3 regions of the Micromonospora sp. NPDC023869 genome follow, and region 1 is predicted to be linked to each of the others. Evidence: riboswitches for the same ligand, from Rfam matches in the RefSeq annotation. Region 1 holds a riboswitch; each other region holds the start of a gene.
What was found. A riboswitch is a leader RNA that binds a small molecule or an ion and turns the genes downstream of it on or off. The one in region 1 is predicted to bind cobalamin.

Region 1 (4,620 bases):
CTTTCGCAGAGCGGTCGGTGAAAGCTCCGGAAGGCACCGGCGGCATCCCGTACACGTGGTCGCGACGAGATGCCGAAAGTCGGCTACCCGGACCCCACCCTGTAGACCTCGACAGTGGAAGCCGCTCGTCCTGTTCGGGGCATTCCGGCTCGCGAGACAGAGCTCGCTCACGGTTGCGGGTCAGCGCCGGCTTCGACCGGCTTCCCCCCGAACGGGACGCATTCAGTTGTGGCCCGGCACGCCGGGTGTCGACACCGTACCGCCCGGTCGCCCTACGGCGCCAGACGGCGTCGACACCCGGCGGGCGCGTGGCCCGTCAGGCAACCCGCAGGTCAGGGGGCGGTGATGCTGGGTGCCGTGCCGGTGCCGAAGGACCATCCCTCGACCGTGCCCGGCGCCGGGTTGTAGCTGGTCGCGCCCAGCGTGCTGTAGGTCCAGGCGGCGCCGCTGCCGGAGGCGTGCCAGTAGGACCAGTACGCGCTGGCCGGCGGGGTGTTCACGCAGGGCTCGGTGGCGGCGGTCGGCTGGCCGTTGATCCGGCAGATGAACGCCAGACCCCATCGTTGGGTACCGGTCACCGCGAAACCCGCGCCCTGGAGGGCGGCCAGGCCGGTGGCCGGGTCGCCGAGCGCACACGCCACCTGGACGCCACCGCCGAGCGGGCCGTAGTCGACCACGACGGTGACCCCGGTCGTGCCGGTGCAGGCGGCGGCGTGGGCGGCGCGCGGTGACGGTTCGACGGCGATCAGGCCGAGCGCGACGACGGCCGCTGCCAACAGGCCGGCGAACCACCGGCGGACGGGACTCTGGACATGGGACATGGGCACTCCTTCGTCTGAGGAACGGGGATCGGTGCGTGGTCAGGGGCAGGGCAGGGTGGGTGCGCCGGTGGCGGCACCGGCAGAGGAGAGCCGCGCGTAGCCGGTGCCGGTGACACCGAGGACGGCCTGGGTGGTGGCGCGGGTGGCGGTGCCCGGGTCGAAGACGCCGCCGTCGAAGTCCACGGCACCCCGGTCGGCCGTCGGCGCGGCGCAGCCGACCTGCAACCCGGTCAGGAAGATCCGGGCCCGCAGCCAGGCCAGCGGTCGGCCACCGTCGCGCAGCGCCTGCGCCGCCAGTCCGGTGCTGTTGGCGTTGGCGATCCCGTCGGCGTTGGCGAACCCGCCGTCGACCCGCTGCACCGACACCAGCCAGCGCAGTGCCGCGGCGGCGTCGGAGTGCCGTCCGGCGGCCCGCAACGCCTGCGCCGTGAGGGCGGTGGCGTCCACGTCGGAGTCGCAGACCGGCTGCGCCGGCAGCACCGGGTAGCCGCCGTCCGGGCACCGGGTGCCGACCAGCCATGCGGCGGCCGACGGGGGCACGCCCGCCACGGTCCGGCGCAACGCGAGGATGGCGAAGGACTGGCTGAACGCGTTGCTGTAGTCACCCCACGCCGACCGGTCGGTGAAGCGGCCGTCGGGCGCCTGCAACCCGCGCAGCCGGGTGACGAGGTCCACTCCGCCGACGTCGGTCGGGTCGCCGCCGCGTACCGCGACGGCGAGGGCGAGCTTGGCGGTCGCGCCCGCGTACGCCTCGGTGGTGCCGTCGCCGACGTAGCCGTCGCGGACGTCCGGCCGGGTGACCCAGGCCAGCGCCGACGCGCCGAAGTCGTCGGCGACACCGGCGGCGGCGAAGGCGAAGACCGCGTCGAGGGTCAACCCCTGGTCCGGGTATGCGACGCCGTCGAAGACGGTCTCGAATCGTTCCCCGTCGACCAGTTGGCGGGCCAGCCAGCCGGCGGCCGCGTCCGAACGGACGCCACCCACCTGGGCGGGGGCGGCGATCGCCGGACCGGTGAGAGTCAGGGTCAGGGTGAGGGCGGCGAGCACGCCGCAGAGCAGGGTGAGCAGGCGGTGCCGGCTCAGGCGGACGACCATCGGGCGCGCCTTTCCGGCCCGGCGGTCGTCAGAAACCCGGCCTACCCGTCAGGACGTGGCTGGCCGGCCTCCGACCCGTGGGCCACGACGGGTGAGGAGCAGGGGCGCGGGTACGGCAGGTATTCGGGCTCGCCACCGGGGTTACCCCCGGCGGCCCACCGTTGCGGGCCAGCGCCGGACTTCGACCGGACTTCCCCCACACGTGACCGCGGCTGTGGAATTGTCGGGCCAGTCTGATCGGCCCTCGCCGTCGCTGTCAATGTGCGACGGCTCGCACGCCGTGCGTCACGTCAGCTCCCGATGTCGGTGCTCGGGGCTATCGTCCGGCCATGACGAACAGTGATCTTAAGGTTCCCCCGACGCTGCCGACGGCCGAGGAGGAGGACCGCTTCTGGGCGCTGGTGGAGCAGGCGTGGGCCGCGCTGGGGCCGGAGCCGGCGGCCCTGCGTCGCGCCCTGATCGACCGCGACCCCGCGCACGACGACGGATACGCCATCGACCGGTGGCTCGGCCCCTTCCTCGATGAGCTACGCCGACTCTCCGCCGACCTGCCCCGCACCGAGCTGGTCGCCCTCGACCGGGTCGTGGAGCGCAAGCTGTACGACATCGACCGCGCCGACATCCACGAGATCACCGACGGTTCCGACGACGGCTTCCTGTACGCGCGTGGGTACATCGTGGCGCTGGGTCGGGAGTTCTATGAGGCGGTCCGGGCGAATCCGGTGACGGCGGTGCTCGACGCCAGCTGCGAGAGCTTCTGCTACCTCTTCTCCCACCTGCATCACGAGCGGTTCGGTGACTGGCCGGAGACCGGCTCGGGGATCAGCCGGGAGTCGTACAGCAATTCGGCCGGCTGGGCCGACGCGTAGCGCCCGGGTCGGCACGACCAGGACGCCACCGGGCCGACGTCGCTTGTGAGGTATGTTCGGTTCAACGCGCTCAATGCCACACACACGCTATCGGCGTATGCACATAAGTGAGCAGACGATCAACCCCCGCGACCGGCACCGTAGTGCTTCCCGAGTCGCGAGGGAGGTGATTTTCATGAAGAAGCTCACGGTTCGCCGGCTGGAGTCGGTGAAGACCAGCGCTGTCGCCGCTGCGTGTGTCGTCTCCTGACGGTGACACGCCACCTGAAGGCCGGCACCCGGACGGCAACTCCGGGTGCCGGCCTTCATCGATCCGCATGAGATGAGCGAAAAGGACGACTGACCATGGCCGGCTACCCACCAGACACACGTGTCCGAGTGCGCCCGTTCGACCACCGCACGGAGGGCGACACCGTCATCATCGGCGATGTCGAGCGGCAGGTGTTCCTGTCGATCCCCGCCGAAGGGCTGGATCTGCTCCACTCGCTGGCCGCCGGCAACTCGGTGGGCGAGGCGGTCCGCCAGTACGAGCAGAAGTACTCCGAGACGCCCGACATCACCGACTTCCTGGACGCGCTGGGCGACGAGGGCTTCGTCGAGGTCGACGGGGAGGCCGCCGCACCCGGCTCCGCCCCGGCCCCCGCCCCGGCCGCGACGTCCCGCCCCCGGCGCAGCTGGAGCCTGAACTGGCTCAGCCCGACGGTGGCCCGTCGCATGGTCAGCCTCCCCGTGCTGCTGCTCTGCGTCCTGATCATCGCGGGCGGCGTGTATCTCGCCGCCGACGATCCCGACCTGCTGCCCACGCCCGGTGAGACGCTGCTGTTCCCCATCCACTTCGCGGCGCTGACCTGGGCGACGTTCATCCTCACCCTGGTCGGGGTCGCGATCCACGAGGCCGCGCACATGGTCGCGGCGCGGGCGGCGGGCGTACCGTCGCGGCTCGTCATCGGCAACCAGATGTACATCCTGGTGGTCCAGACCGACATGAGCACGATCTGGATGGCGCCGAAGCGGCAACGCTTCGTCGCGTTCATCGCCGGGACCCTGGTGGACGGCGTGCTCGCCTCGTCCTTCGTCTTCGCCCTGTGGGCGGGCCGGCAGGGCTACCTGCAACTGCCGGAGTGGGGCGCGCTGCTGCTCACGGCACTGCTGTTCACGTACCTGGTCCGGATCATCTGGCAGACGTTCCTGTTCCTGCGGACCGACGGCTACTACATCGTCGCCACCGCGCTCGGTTGCCGGAACCTGATGTCCGACACCGAGGACTACCTGCGCAACCTGGTCGCGCGGATGGTGCGGCGCACGCCCCGGGTGGACCAGTCCGGCCTGCCCCGGCGGGAGATGCGCGTGGTGCGCTGGTACGCCCTGGCGTGGATCGGCGGGCGGTTCATGGCCCTGCTCACCCTGGTCTTCGTCGGGATCCCGCTGCTGTGGGGCTTCATCTACCAGTTCCTGCTCTTCGTCTCCGGCCAGGACTCCATGATGGGGTCGTGGGACTTCGTCACCATCGCGGTGATCAGCTTCCTGCTCGACGGCGGCGGACTGCTGCTCTGGGGACGCAGCCTCTATCAGAGTGCGCGGGAGCGACGTCGCCGGCACGACGTCCGGTCGGCCCGGGAGCAGGCCCGCGCGGCCACCCCGAGCACCGCGAGCCCGACGGTCGTGGAGCCGAGCGGCCGGCAGTGACCCTTCGCTTCCTCCGACTCCCACTCGCGGCCGACCGTGGTCGCGGGTGGGAGTCGGCGGCGTACGGGTGCCGGTCGGTGGATGGCGGGTGGCGCTCAGGCGACGGCGTCGGGGCGACCCAGCCGGCCCGGCCCCAGGCCCATCCGTTC
Region 2 (4,620 bases), on a different contig from region 1:
CCGTGCTCAACACCGCGGTCCGGCGGCTGGCCCGACGCCTCCCACCGGCCGAGCAACCGCCGGCCCCGGAAGCGGTCGTGGTCAAGGCCAGCGCACCCTGACCCTTCCGGTCCGGGAGGACTGTCTCGGGTGTGCGGTCCGTCGGCGGTGCCCGCCGGTGGGAGGCCCCCACCGGCGGACGCCACCGGGTCAGGAGTCGCTCGTCGGCCCGCCCTCGGCGGCCAGTTCGGCGCGGACCGAGGCGGCGGCCCGGACCAGCGCGGTCAGGGCGGGACGGACCTCGTGGTAGCCCCGGGTCTTGAGCCCGCAGTCCGGGTTGACCCAGAGCCGCTGCGGGTCGACGACCGCCGCCGCCCGGCGCAGCGCGGTCACCACCTCGGCCGCATCCGGCACCCGGGGCGAGTGGATGTCGTAGACACCCGGTCCGATCCCCCGGGTGTAGCCGACGGTGGCCAGGTCGTCGAGGATCTCCATCCGGGAACGGGACGCCTCGATGCTGGTCACGTCGGCGTCCAGGGCGTCGATGGCGGGCAGCACCTCACCGAACTCCGAGTAGCACAGGTGGGTGTGGATCGCCGTGGCGTCGGCGACGCCGCTGGTCGCCAGCCGGAAGGCGGCCACCGCCCAGTCCAGGTAGGCGGTGTGGTCCCGGCGGCGCGGTGGCAGCAGTTCCCGCAGCGCGGGCTCGTCGACCTGGATGATCCGGATGCCCGCCGTCTCCAGGTCCCGCGCCTCGTCGCGCAGGGCCAGCGCGACCTGTCGGGCGGTCTCCGCCAGCGGTTGGTCCACCCGCACGAACGACCAGGCCAGGATGGTCACCGGGCCGGTGAGCATGCCCTTGACCGGCCGGTCGGTGAGCGACTGGGCGTAGCGGGACCAGGTCACCGTGATCGGTACGCTCCGGGTCACGTCGCCGTACAGGATCGGCGGGCGTACGCACCGGGAGCCGTACGACTGGACCCAGCCGTGGGCGGTGGCGGCGAAGCCGTCGAGGTGTTCGGCGAAGTACTGCACCATGTCGTTGCGCTCCGGCTCGCCGTGCACCAGCACGTCCAGCCCGAGGCGTTCCTGTTCGGCCACCACCTCGGCGATCTCGGCCCGCATCCGCTCGGCGTAGCCGGCCGCGTCCAGGCGACCGGCCCGGTGCTCGGCCCGGGCCCGGCGCAGCGCGTCGGTCTGCGGGAACGACCCGATGGTGGTGGTCGCCAGCGCGGGCAGCCCGAGGCGTCGACGCTGGGCCTCGGCACGGTGCGGGTACGGGCCGCGTCGGGTGTGCTCGGGCCGCAGCGCCTCCAGGCGGGCGCGGGCCGCGTCGTCACGCCACTGCGCCGGCGGAGGCGGAGGCGCGGCGGGCAGCTCGCCCACCCCGTCGCGCAGCACCCGACCGAGCGCGACCACCTCGTCCACCTTCTGCCGGGCGAACGCCAACCGTTCGCGCAGCCGAGGGTCGAGGTCGGTCTCGGCGGCCAGGTCCACCGGCACGTGCAGCAGCGAGCAGGAGGTGGACACCGCGACGGTGTCGGCGAGCCCGGTGAGGGTGGCGCCGACGGCCGCGGCGGCCCGCAGGTCGGTCCGCCACACGTTGCGGCCGTCGACCAGCCCGGCGACCACGGTCCGGCCCGGCAGCGCGCCGTGGCCGGCGAGCCGGTCCAGGTCGCCGGGTCCGGCGACCAGGTCCAGACCGATCGCCTCGATCGGCGTGTCCAGCAGCGCGGGCAGCGCGTCGCCGAGTTCGCCGAAGTAGGCGGCGACGAACAGGCGGGGCCGGTGGGTCAGCGCGCCGAGGCGGGCGTAGACGGCACCGAGGTCGCGGATCTCTGCGTCGGACCGGTCGCCGACGTACGCCGGTTCGTCGAGCTGCACCCACGGCACCCCGGCGTCGGCGAGCGCGGACAGCAGGTCGGCGTAGACGTCGGCCAGGTCGTCCAGCCGGTCGAACGGGCGGAACCCGTCCGGCGCGTCGGCGGTGGGCTTGGACAGCAGCAGCAGGGTCGCCGGGCCGACCAGGACCGGACGCGTGGTGATGCCGAGCTCCCGGGCCCGCCCGTACTCGGCGAGCGGCTTGTCGGCCCGGGCGGCGAAGGCGGTGTCCGGGCCGATCTCAGGCACCAGGTAGTGGTAGTTGGTGTCGAACCACTTCGTCATCTCCAGCGGCGGCTCCTGCGCGGTGCCGCGTGCCATGGCGAAGTAGGTGTCCAGCTCACCGAGGCCCCGCCGGCGGAACCGGTCGGGTACGGCGTCGACCGTGACGGCCGCGTCGAGCACGTGGTCGTAGAGCGAGAACGTGTTGGACGGTACGGCGGACAGGCCGGCGTCGTGCAACGTGCGCCAGGTCTGTTCGCGTACCTGTGCGGCGGTGGCCCGCAGGGTCGGCTCGTCGACGCGGCCGGCCCAGTAGCCCTCGACCGCGGTCTTGAGTTCACGACGCGGGCCGATGCGCGGATAGCCGAGCACGGTGCTCGTGCCGAACGGAGTGGTCATGTCGCCAGGGTTCCCTTCCCTCGAGGTCCGGCGGTACGGCTCCGGGGAAGGCTGGGGAGGGCACGGCGCGACGACCGGCCTCGCCCTGGCCCTCCCGCGAGGCCGACGGCGGCGTGCGCGGCTGCGCACGCGGCACGGGCAGGTCTTCGGACTCGTGGGCGCGACCGGCTGGGCCGGTCTCCTACTGGCCGTCGCTTCCCGGACAGGTGTCCAGTGCGTGTGACGGCGGTCGTTCCCACTCACCGCTGCGGGGCAGTCCCGGATTCACACCGGGTTCCCTCTTACGACGCTCCGACCGGACGGCCGGGGCGAACCAGTACCGCTTCGGATCCTAGCGTCCGGATCGCGCCCGACGACCGTCGCGCCGGTGTGATGTCCGCGCCGCGACGCCGGGTCGAGCGGCGGGTGAACAACGACTCATCCGCCTTCCGCTGGCGTGATCTTGGTGTTAGTTTTTGCAAAGACTTGGCAAGAACAACGACTTTGCGTGGGAGTGCGGTGAGCGTCACCACCCTGCCGACGAGCCGGACGGACGTGCTCGGCGTGGCGGCGCAGCGCCGTCGGACCGGCCTCTGGCTGCTCGCGCTGACTATCGGCCTGCTCCTGACCGGGCTGGTCGCGGTCGGTGCCGGGGCGATCGGCATCCCCCCGCTCACGGTGGCCCGGATCATCGGGCACCAGCTCCTCGGGGTGCCCGGCGAGGTGACCTGGACCGGGCCGCAGCAGGCGATCGTCTGGCAGGTCCGGCTGCCCCGGGTCCTGCTCGGCATGCTGGTCGGCGCCGGGCTGGCGGTCTGCGGGGTGGCGTTGCAGGCCATGGTCCGCAACGTGCTCGCCGACCCGTACCTGCTCGGGATCAACTCCGGCGCCTCCAGCGGCGCGGCCGCCGCGATCCTGTTCGGCGCGGGCGCCGGCTTCGGCCAGTACGCGCTATCCACCAGCGCGTTCGTCGGCGCGCTCGGCGCGTCGCTGCTGGTCTTCCTGATCGCGCGCAGCGGCGGCCGGGTCACCTCCATCCGGCTGCTGCTGGCCGGCGTCGCCGTCGGGTACGCGCTGTACGCCACCACCAGCTTCCTGATCTTCGCCTCCGGTTCCGCCGAGGGCGCCCGGTCGGTGATGTTCTGGCTCCTCGGGTCGCTGGGCCTGGCCCGCTGGAACGCTCTGCTGCTGATCGCCGCGGTGGTGCTGATCGGCACCATCGGCTACCTGACCGTCGTCGGGCGGCGACTCGACGTCCTGGCCATCGGCGACGAGACCGCGCACACCCTGGGCGTCTCGCCGGACCGGTTCCGGCTCCGGCTGCTCGTGCTGGTCTCGCTCAGCGTCGGCATCCTGGTCTCCGCCGCCGGCAGCATCGGGTTCGTCGGCCTGGTCGTGCCACACCTGGCCCGACGCATCGTCGGCGCGCCGCACGTCCGCGTGGTGCCGGTGGCCGCGCTGCTCGGGGCGATCCTGCTGGTCTGGGCCGACGTGCTGGCCCGGGTGCTGCTGGCGCCGCAGGAGATTCCGATCGGCATCATCACCTCCCTGCTCGGCGCTCCCTTCCTGCTGGTCCTGATCCGCCGTCTGCACGCCTCCGGTGCCTGAAGAGCCCACCCGTCAAGGAGAAACGATGTTGAAGGCAACCCGCCTCGCCACCGCCGCCGCCTCCGCGTGCGTGCTGCTCGTCGCCGGGTGCGGCGGCACCGCCGACGGGCCGACCGAGGCCGGTCCCGGCTATCCGGTGACGGTGACCAACTGCGGCGTGGACGTCACCTTCGACGCCCCTCCGCAGCGGGTCGTGCTGCTCAAGAGCGCCGCCGTGCCCTACCTGCACGCGCTCGGCGTCCTGGACCGGGCCACCGCCCGCGCCGGGCAGTACCCGAAGGAGTACTACGACGCGGCCACCCAGGCCGAGCTGGATCGGATCCCGCTGCTGACCGACAAGACCGACACCAGCGGCCACCTCCAGATCTCCAAGGAGGTGGTGATCAGCCAGGAGCCCGACCTGGTCCTCGGCGAGGTCGACAACCTCTCCCGCGACACCCTGGAGGCGGTGGACATCCCGCTGCTGGAGGAGCCGGCGATGTGCCCGGACAGCACCGCCGTGCCGAGCTTCGACGACATCTACCGGCAGATGGAGACGTACGGTCGGGTGTT
Region 3 (4,620 bases), on a different contig from region 1:
CCTGGACCTGGCCGACGGAGTCGTCCTGCTGCGCGGTGCCGAGCGGCAGGTCATTCCGCACGCCGTCGCCACCGCCGACGGGCGGTCGGTGTACGCGAGCGCACCGGAGGGCGCCGACACCGCGTTCTGGCGGATCGAGACCGCCACGGGTGTCGCCTCCGCGCGGGTGCGACTGCCCGGACGCTGGGTGCCGCAGACAGTCTCCGCCCACGGCAGGTGGGTGGCACTGACCACCGAGGCGGTGAGCGTCACCGCAGCGTCTCCGGCCGGGCGGGACGTCACGCCGGTGCTGATCGCCGACGCGGATGGAGTGCGGCAGCGACTACGGCTGCCGGGCAACGTCGTCCCGGAGGCGTTCACCCACGACCACAGCGGCCTGTTCGTGCTGGAGTGGCTGCCGCCGCAGGCACCGGACCGGTACCGGGTCCGGGTGGTCGACCTCGCCACCGGTGTGGCGGGCCCGTTGCAGACCCGCCTCAAGCAGACGATTCCGGCGGGCGCGGAGGAGGAGATGCGCGGCGACGGGCGGCAGGCCGTGCTCGCCCCGGCCCGTCACGTCCTGTACACGCTCTACACCCACCAACCCGATCACCGGCACACCCGGGACCGCATCAGCGGGCGGCCGGGGAGCGACGTCCACGCCTTCGTGCACACGCTGCACCTGCACGAGCGGTGGGCGTACTGCGTGGACCTGCCGCACCCGTTCGGGGAGGGACCGGCCGACGGGCACGCCATGGCGATCGCCCCGGACGGCTCCCGGCTGTACGTCGCCGACCTCACCTCCGGCACCGTCGCCGAGATCTCCACCGAGGAGCTGACGGTACGCCGCACCGCCGCCGTCCCCGTAGCGTCCGGCCCGGCGTACGCGACGGCGGACGACGATCGACTGTTCCTCGGCGGGGCCGGTGTGGTGCGTACCGTGGATGCCGCCGGTCTGCGGGTCGTCGCCGAACGGCCGGTCGACGCTCCCGTCAGCGGTCTCCTCCTCGGCCCGGACAGCGGTCGTCTCTATGTGGGTGGGCGGGACGCGCTGAGATGGCTCGACCCGGCCAGCGGCGCCGAACTGGGTCGTGTCGCCGTACCCGGATTGGTGGGGTTGCGGGGCCCGGTGCCGTCGTCCTGAGCGGGCGTCACCGTCGGTCAGAGGAGCGATTCCCGGCGTGATCGTGCCGTCCGACCCGTCCGATTAGGGTGACCAGCGTCGTCGTACGTTAGGAGGATCAGGGAACAGGATCAGGGGGAGTGTCAGCCCCCTGACGCCGGGTCTTCTCTGGTACGAACGTAGGAGTTTCGACGAGAGGACAGCGCCCTTATGACCCATGCCCTGGTCACCGCCGAGAATCTCAACGACGCGCTCGACGACATCGTGGATCGGGTGCCCGGTGCCAAGTTCGCGGTGGTGCTCTCCCCGGACGGCATCATGCTGGGGGCCTCGCGGGGCATCGACGAGGAGATCGCCGAGCAACTGTCCAGTGTGGTCTGTGGTCTCCAGGCGTTGGGTCTGGCCGCCGCCCGACTGTGCGGTGAGGGTGAGCTGCACCAGGTGGTGGTGCAGATGTCGCGGGCGTTCCTGTTCCACGCCACCACCGGCAACGGGGCGATCCTCACCGTCGGTATCGACGGCTCGGCCGAGGTGGGCGACATGGCGTACGAGGTCGCCCTCTTCTGCGCCCGGGCCGGGCATCACCTGCCGGTGTACGTGGAGCCGGCACCCCACCTGACCGCCCGGTGATCCGCTAGCCGCGGTCGCGCTGCGCGTCGTAGGACGGCGCCGGGTTGGCCACCTGCCACAGTTCGGCCGGCAGGTTCGCGATGACGTCGTCGTAGTCGGCGGGGGCGACGTCACCTCGAATGGTGTCCATCACCGCCCGGACGCCGGCCTCGGCCAGGTCGGGGTCGACGTCGGCTCGGCCGCCGACGCGCTGGACGAACACGTCGAGCCCGAAGCGTTCGGCGGTCTCGCTGGGCGCGAACGTGTACGCCCGCAGCCCTTCCGGGAGTTGCTCGGCCAGGTCCCGGGCCTCGCCTCCGTCGATCCGCTCGGCCAGCGTGGTCAGGGTGGCGCGCGCGATGGCGGTCGCCTGTTCCGTCGACGCGCCGGTGCGGTTCGCCACGGACTCGATGAACTCGTTCTCGTCCAACCCGCCGGCCCCCTTCTCGCAACGGATCTGGCGTCTACCCGGGAATCGTCGTGACAAACGGCACTCTTCACCCGAGTACGGCCGCTGGGGCATCGATGAGTCTTGTGCGCCGGTGCGCAGAACGGATAACGTCGCGCCGTCGCGGTAACGGGAAGCCGGTGTGAGACCGGCGCGGCCCTCGCCACTGTGACCGGGGAGTTCGCTCCGACTTGTACGCCACTGGGTCCGTGGAGGACCTGGGAAGGCCGGAGTACGCGACGATCCGGGAGCCAGGAGACCGACCCCGACGTGTGATCTCGTCCACGAGGTGTTGGAAGGGGAGGTCGACTCATGCACATCGCTGAGGGCTACCTACCACCGGTGCAGGCGGCGGCATGGTTCGCGGTCTCGACACCGTTCGTCATCCACGGTGCGCGCAACCTGGTCCAGCAGGTCCGCGCGAACCCCGACGCGAAGCTGTTGCTCGGCGCGGCCGGGGCGTTCACCTTCGTCCTGTCGGCGCTGAAGATCCCTTCGGTGACCGGCTCCTGCTCCCATCCGACCGGTGTGGGTCTCGGCGCGATCCTGTTCCGAGCCCCCGTGATGAGTGTGCTCGGCACGATCGTGCTGCTGTTCCAGGCACTCCTGCTGGCCCACGGCGGGTTGAGCACGCTCGGCGCGAACGTCTTCTCGATGGCGATCGTCGGCCCCTGGGTGGCCTTCGGCGTGTACGCGCTGATCCGCCGGCTCGGTGGCGGCCTCGGCATCTCGGTGTTCTTCGCCGCCGCCCTGGCCGACCTGGCGACCTACTGCGTGACCAGTGCCCAGCTCGCGCTGGCCTTCCCCGACCCGGATTCGGGCTTCGTCGGCGCGCTGGCCAAGTTCGGGTCCATCTTCGCGGTCACCCAGATCCCGCTGGCGATCAGCGAGGGGCTGCTCACCGTCCTAGTGGTCCGGTTGCTGGTCCGGGTGAGCCCGCAGGAACTCCGCCGGCTCGGCATTCTGCGCCGTCCGGCCCCGACGACCCAGGGAGCGGTGGCGTGAAGTCGTTCGGCCGGACCAACCTGTTGTTGCTGCTCGCCGTGGTGGCGTTGGCGGTGGCGCCGCTGGTGCTGGGGCTCGGCAGCGGCGAGGAGCCGTTCGCCGGGGCAGACGCCCTCGCCGAGGAGGCGATCGTCAACGACCACCCCGACTACGAGCCGTGGTTCAGCTCGATCTACGAGCCGCCGTCGGGTGAGATCGAGTCGGCGTTGTTCGCGCTCCAGGCCGCCCTCGGCGCCGGGTTCCTCGGCTACTACTTCGGGGTCGCCCGGACCCGGCAGCGGCTGCGTGGCGAGCAGACCGCGACCGGGGAGAAAACCACCGACTAGTGCTCGCGTTGGACGTGGCGGCGTACGCCAGCCCCTGGCGACGCCGCCACCCGGCGGAGAAGGCCCTGTTGGCCCTGGGGCTGTTGGGCTGCGCGTTGCTCCTGCCACCGTGGCCGGGCGCCCTGGTGGTGGGCCTGACCGCGGCGGTGGCGTTGCTCGGGCCGGCGGCGCTGCCGCCGCGCCTGCTGGTCCGGGCGGCCCGGACCCCGCTGTTGTTCATCCTGACCGGCTCGGTGCCGATGCTGGTGGCGGTCTCCGGCCCGACGCGTGTGCGGTGGGCGCCGGAGGGGCTGGCGACGGCCGCCGCGACCGCCGGTCGGGCCTGCGCCGCGCTGCTCTGCCTGCTGCTGTTCGCCGCCACCACGCCGCTCGCCGACGTGTTGCCCCGACTCCAGCGACTCGGGGTGCCCAGCGCGGTCACCGAGGTGGCCGCGCTGATCTACCGGATGTTGTTCCTGCTGCTGGAGAGCGTGCACGCGGTGCGGCAGGCCCAGGCGGCCCGGCTGGGCTACCGCACCTGGGCCAGCACCTACCGGTCGCTGGCCGGGCAGGCCGGCGCGGTCTTCGTCCGGGCGTTCTCGCTGGCCCGGCGTTGGGAGGAGGGGTTGGCGCTGCGCGGTTACACCGGCTCGCTGGCGGTACGCACCGAGGTGCGGCAACCGTCGGTGGCGTTCCTGGCGACCACCGTGCTGCTGTTGGCGGCGGTGGTGCTGGCCACCCGGCTGCTGGTGGCGCTCGGGTGAGCGGCGACCCGCCGCTGTTGGAGCTGCGCGGGGTCAGCTTCGGGTACGAGGCGGACCGCCCGGTGCTGACCGACGTCGATTTGCGGGTGCCGGCCGGGCGGCGGATGGCCGTGCTGGGACCCAACGGCGGTGGCAAGACGACCTTGTTCCGGCTGATGGTCGGCGCGTCGGCCGCCGACGCGGGCACGGTGCTGGTCGGCGGGGTGCCGCTGCGCCGGACCCGGGCCGGGCTGCTCGACGTCCGCCAGCAGGTGCAGCTGGTGCTCCAGGACCCGGACGACCAGTTGTTCGCCGCGACCGTCTTCCAGGACGTCTCGTTCGGGCCGGTCAACCTCGGTCTGGACGACGCGCAGGTGCGGCAGCGCTGTGCCGAGGCGCTGGCGGCGT

Region 2: another riboswitch for cobalamin. It lies ahead of metE (5-methyltetrahydropteroyltriglutamate--homocysteine S-methyltransferase); the one in region 1 lies ahead of ACZ31C_RS19190 (peptidase).
Region 3: another riboswitch for cobalamin. It lies ahead of ACZ31C_RS10810 (energy-coupling factor ABC transporter permease); the one in region 1 lies ahead of ACZ31C_RS19190 (peptidase).

The regions. Positions count from the first base shown of each region.
Region 1 covers NZ_JBVHKD010000006.1:286,256-290,875, forward strand. Annotated here, with positions in the region: gene ACZ31C_RS19185 (hypothetical protein) at 333-827, opposite strand; gene ACZ31C_RS19190 (peptidase) at 861-1,916, opposite strand; cobalamin riboswitch at 2,014-2,142, opposite strand; gene ACZ31C_RS19195 (DUF4240 domain-containing protein) at 2,246-2,785, shown strand; gene ACZ31C_RS19200 (hypothetical protein) at 3,164-4,471, shown strand; gene ACZ31C_RS19205 (Crp/Fnr family transcriptional regulator) at 4,567-4,620, opposite strand, start outside.
Region 2 covers NZ_JBVHKD010000010.1:151,946-156,565, forward strand. Annotated here, with positions in the region: gene ACZ31C_RS24970 (AI-2E family transporter) at 1-101, shown strand, start outside; gene metE (5-methyltetrahydropteroyltriglutamate--homocysteine S-methyltransferase) at 190-2,481, opposite strand; cobalamin riboswitch at 2,602-2,814, opposite strand; gene ACZ31C_RS24980 (FecCD family ABC transporter permease) at 2,980-4,068, shown strand; gene ACZ31C_RS24985 (ABC transporter substrate-binding protein) at 4,094-4,620, shown strand, end outside.
Region 3 covers NZ_JBVHKD010000003.1:45,783-50,402, forward strand. Annotated here, with positions in the region: gene ACZ31C_RS10795 (YncE family protein) at 1-1,123, shown strand, start outside; gene ACZ31C_RS10800 (roadblock/LC7 domain-containing protein) at 1,313-1,732, shown strand; gene ACZ31C_RS10805 (DUF2267 domain-containing protein) at 1,737-2,141, opposite strand; cobalamin riboswitch at 2,267-2,441, shown strand; gene ACZ31C_RS10810 (energy-coupling factor ABC transporter permease) at 2,472-3,164, shown strand; gene ACZ31C_RS10815 (energy-coupling factor ABC transporter substrate-binding protein) at 3,161-3,490, shown strand; gene cbiQ (cobalt ECF transporter T component CbiQ) at 3,490-4,233, shown strand; gene ACZ31C_RS10825 (energy-coupling factor ABC transporter ATP-binding protein) at 4,230-4,620, shown strand, end outside.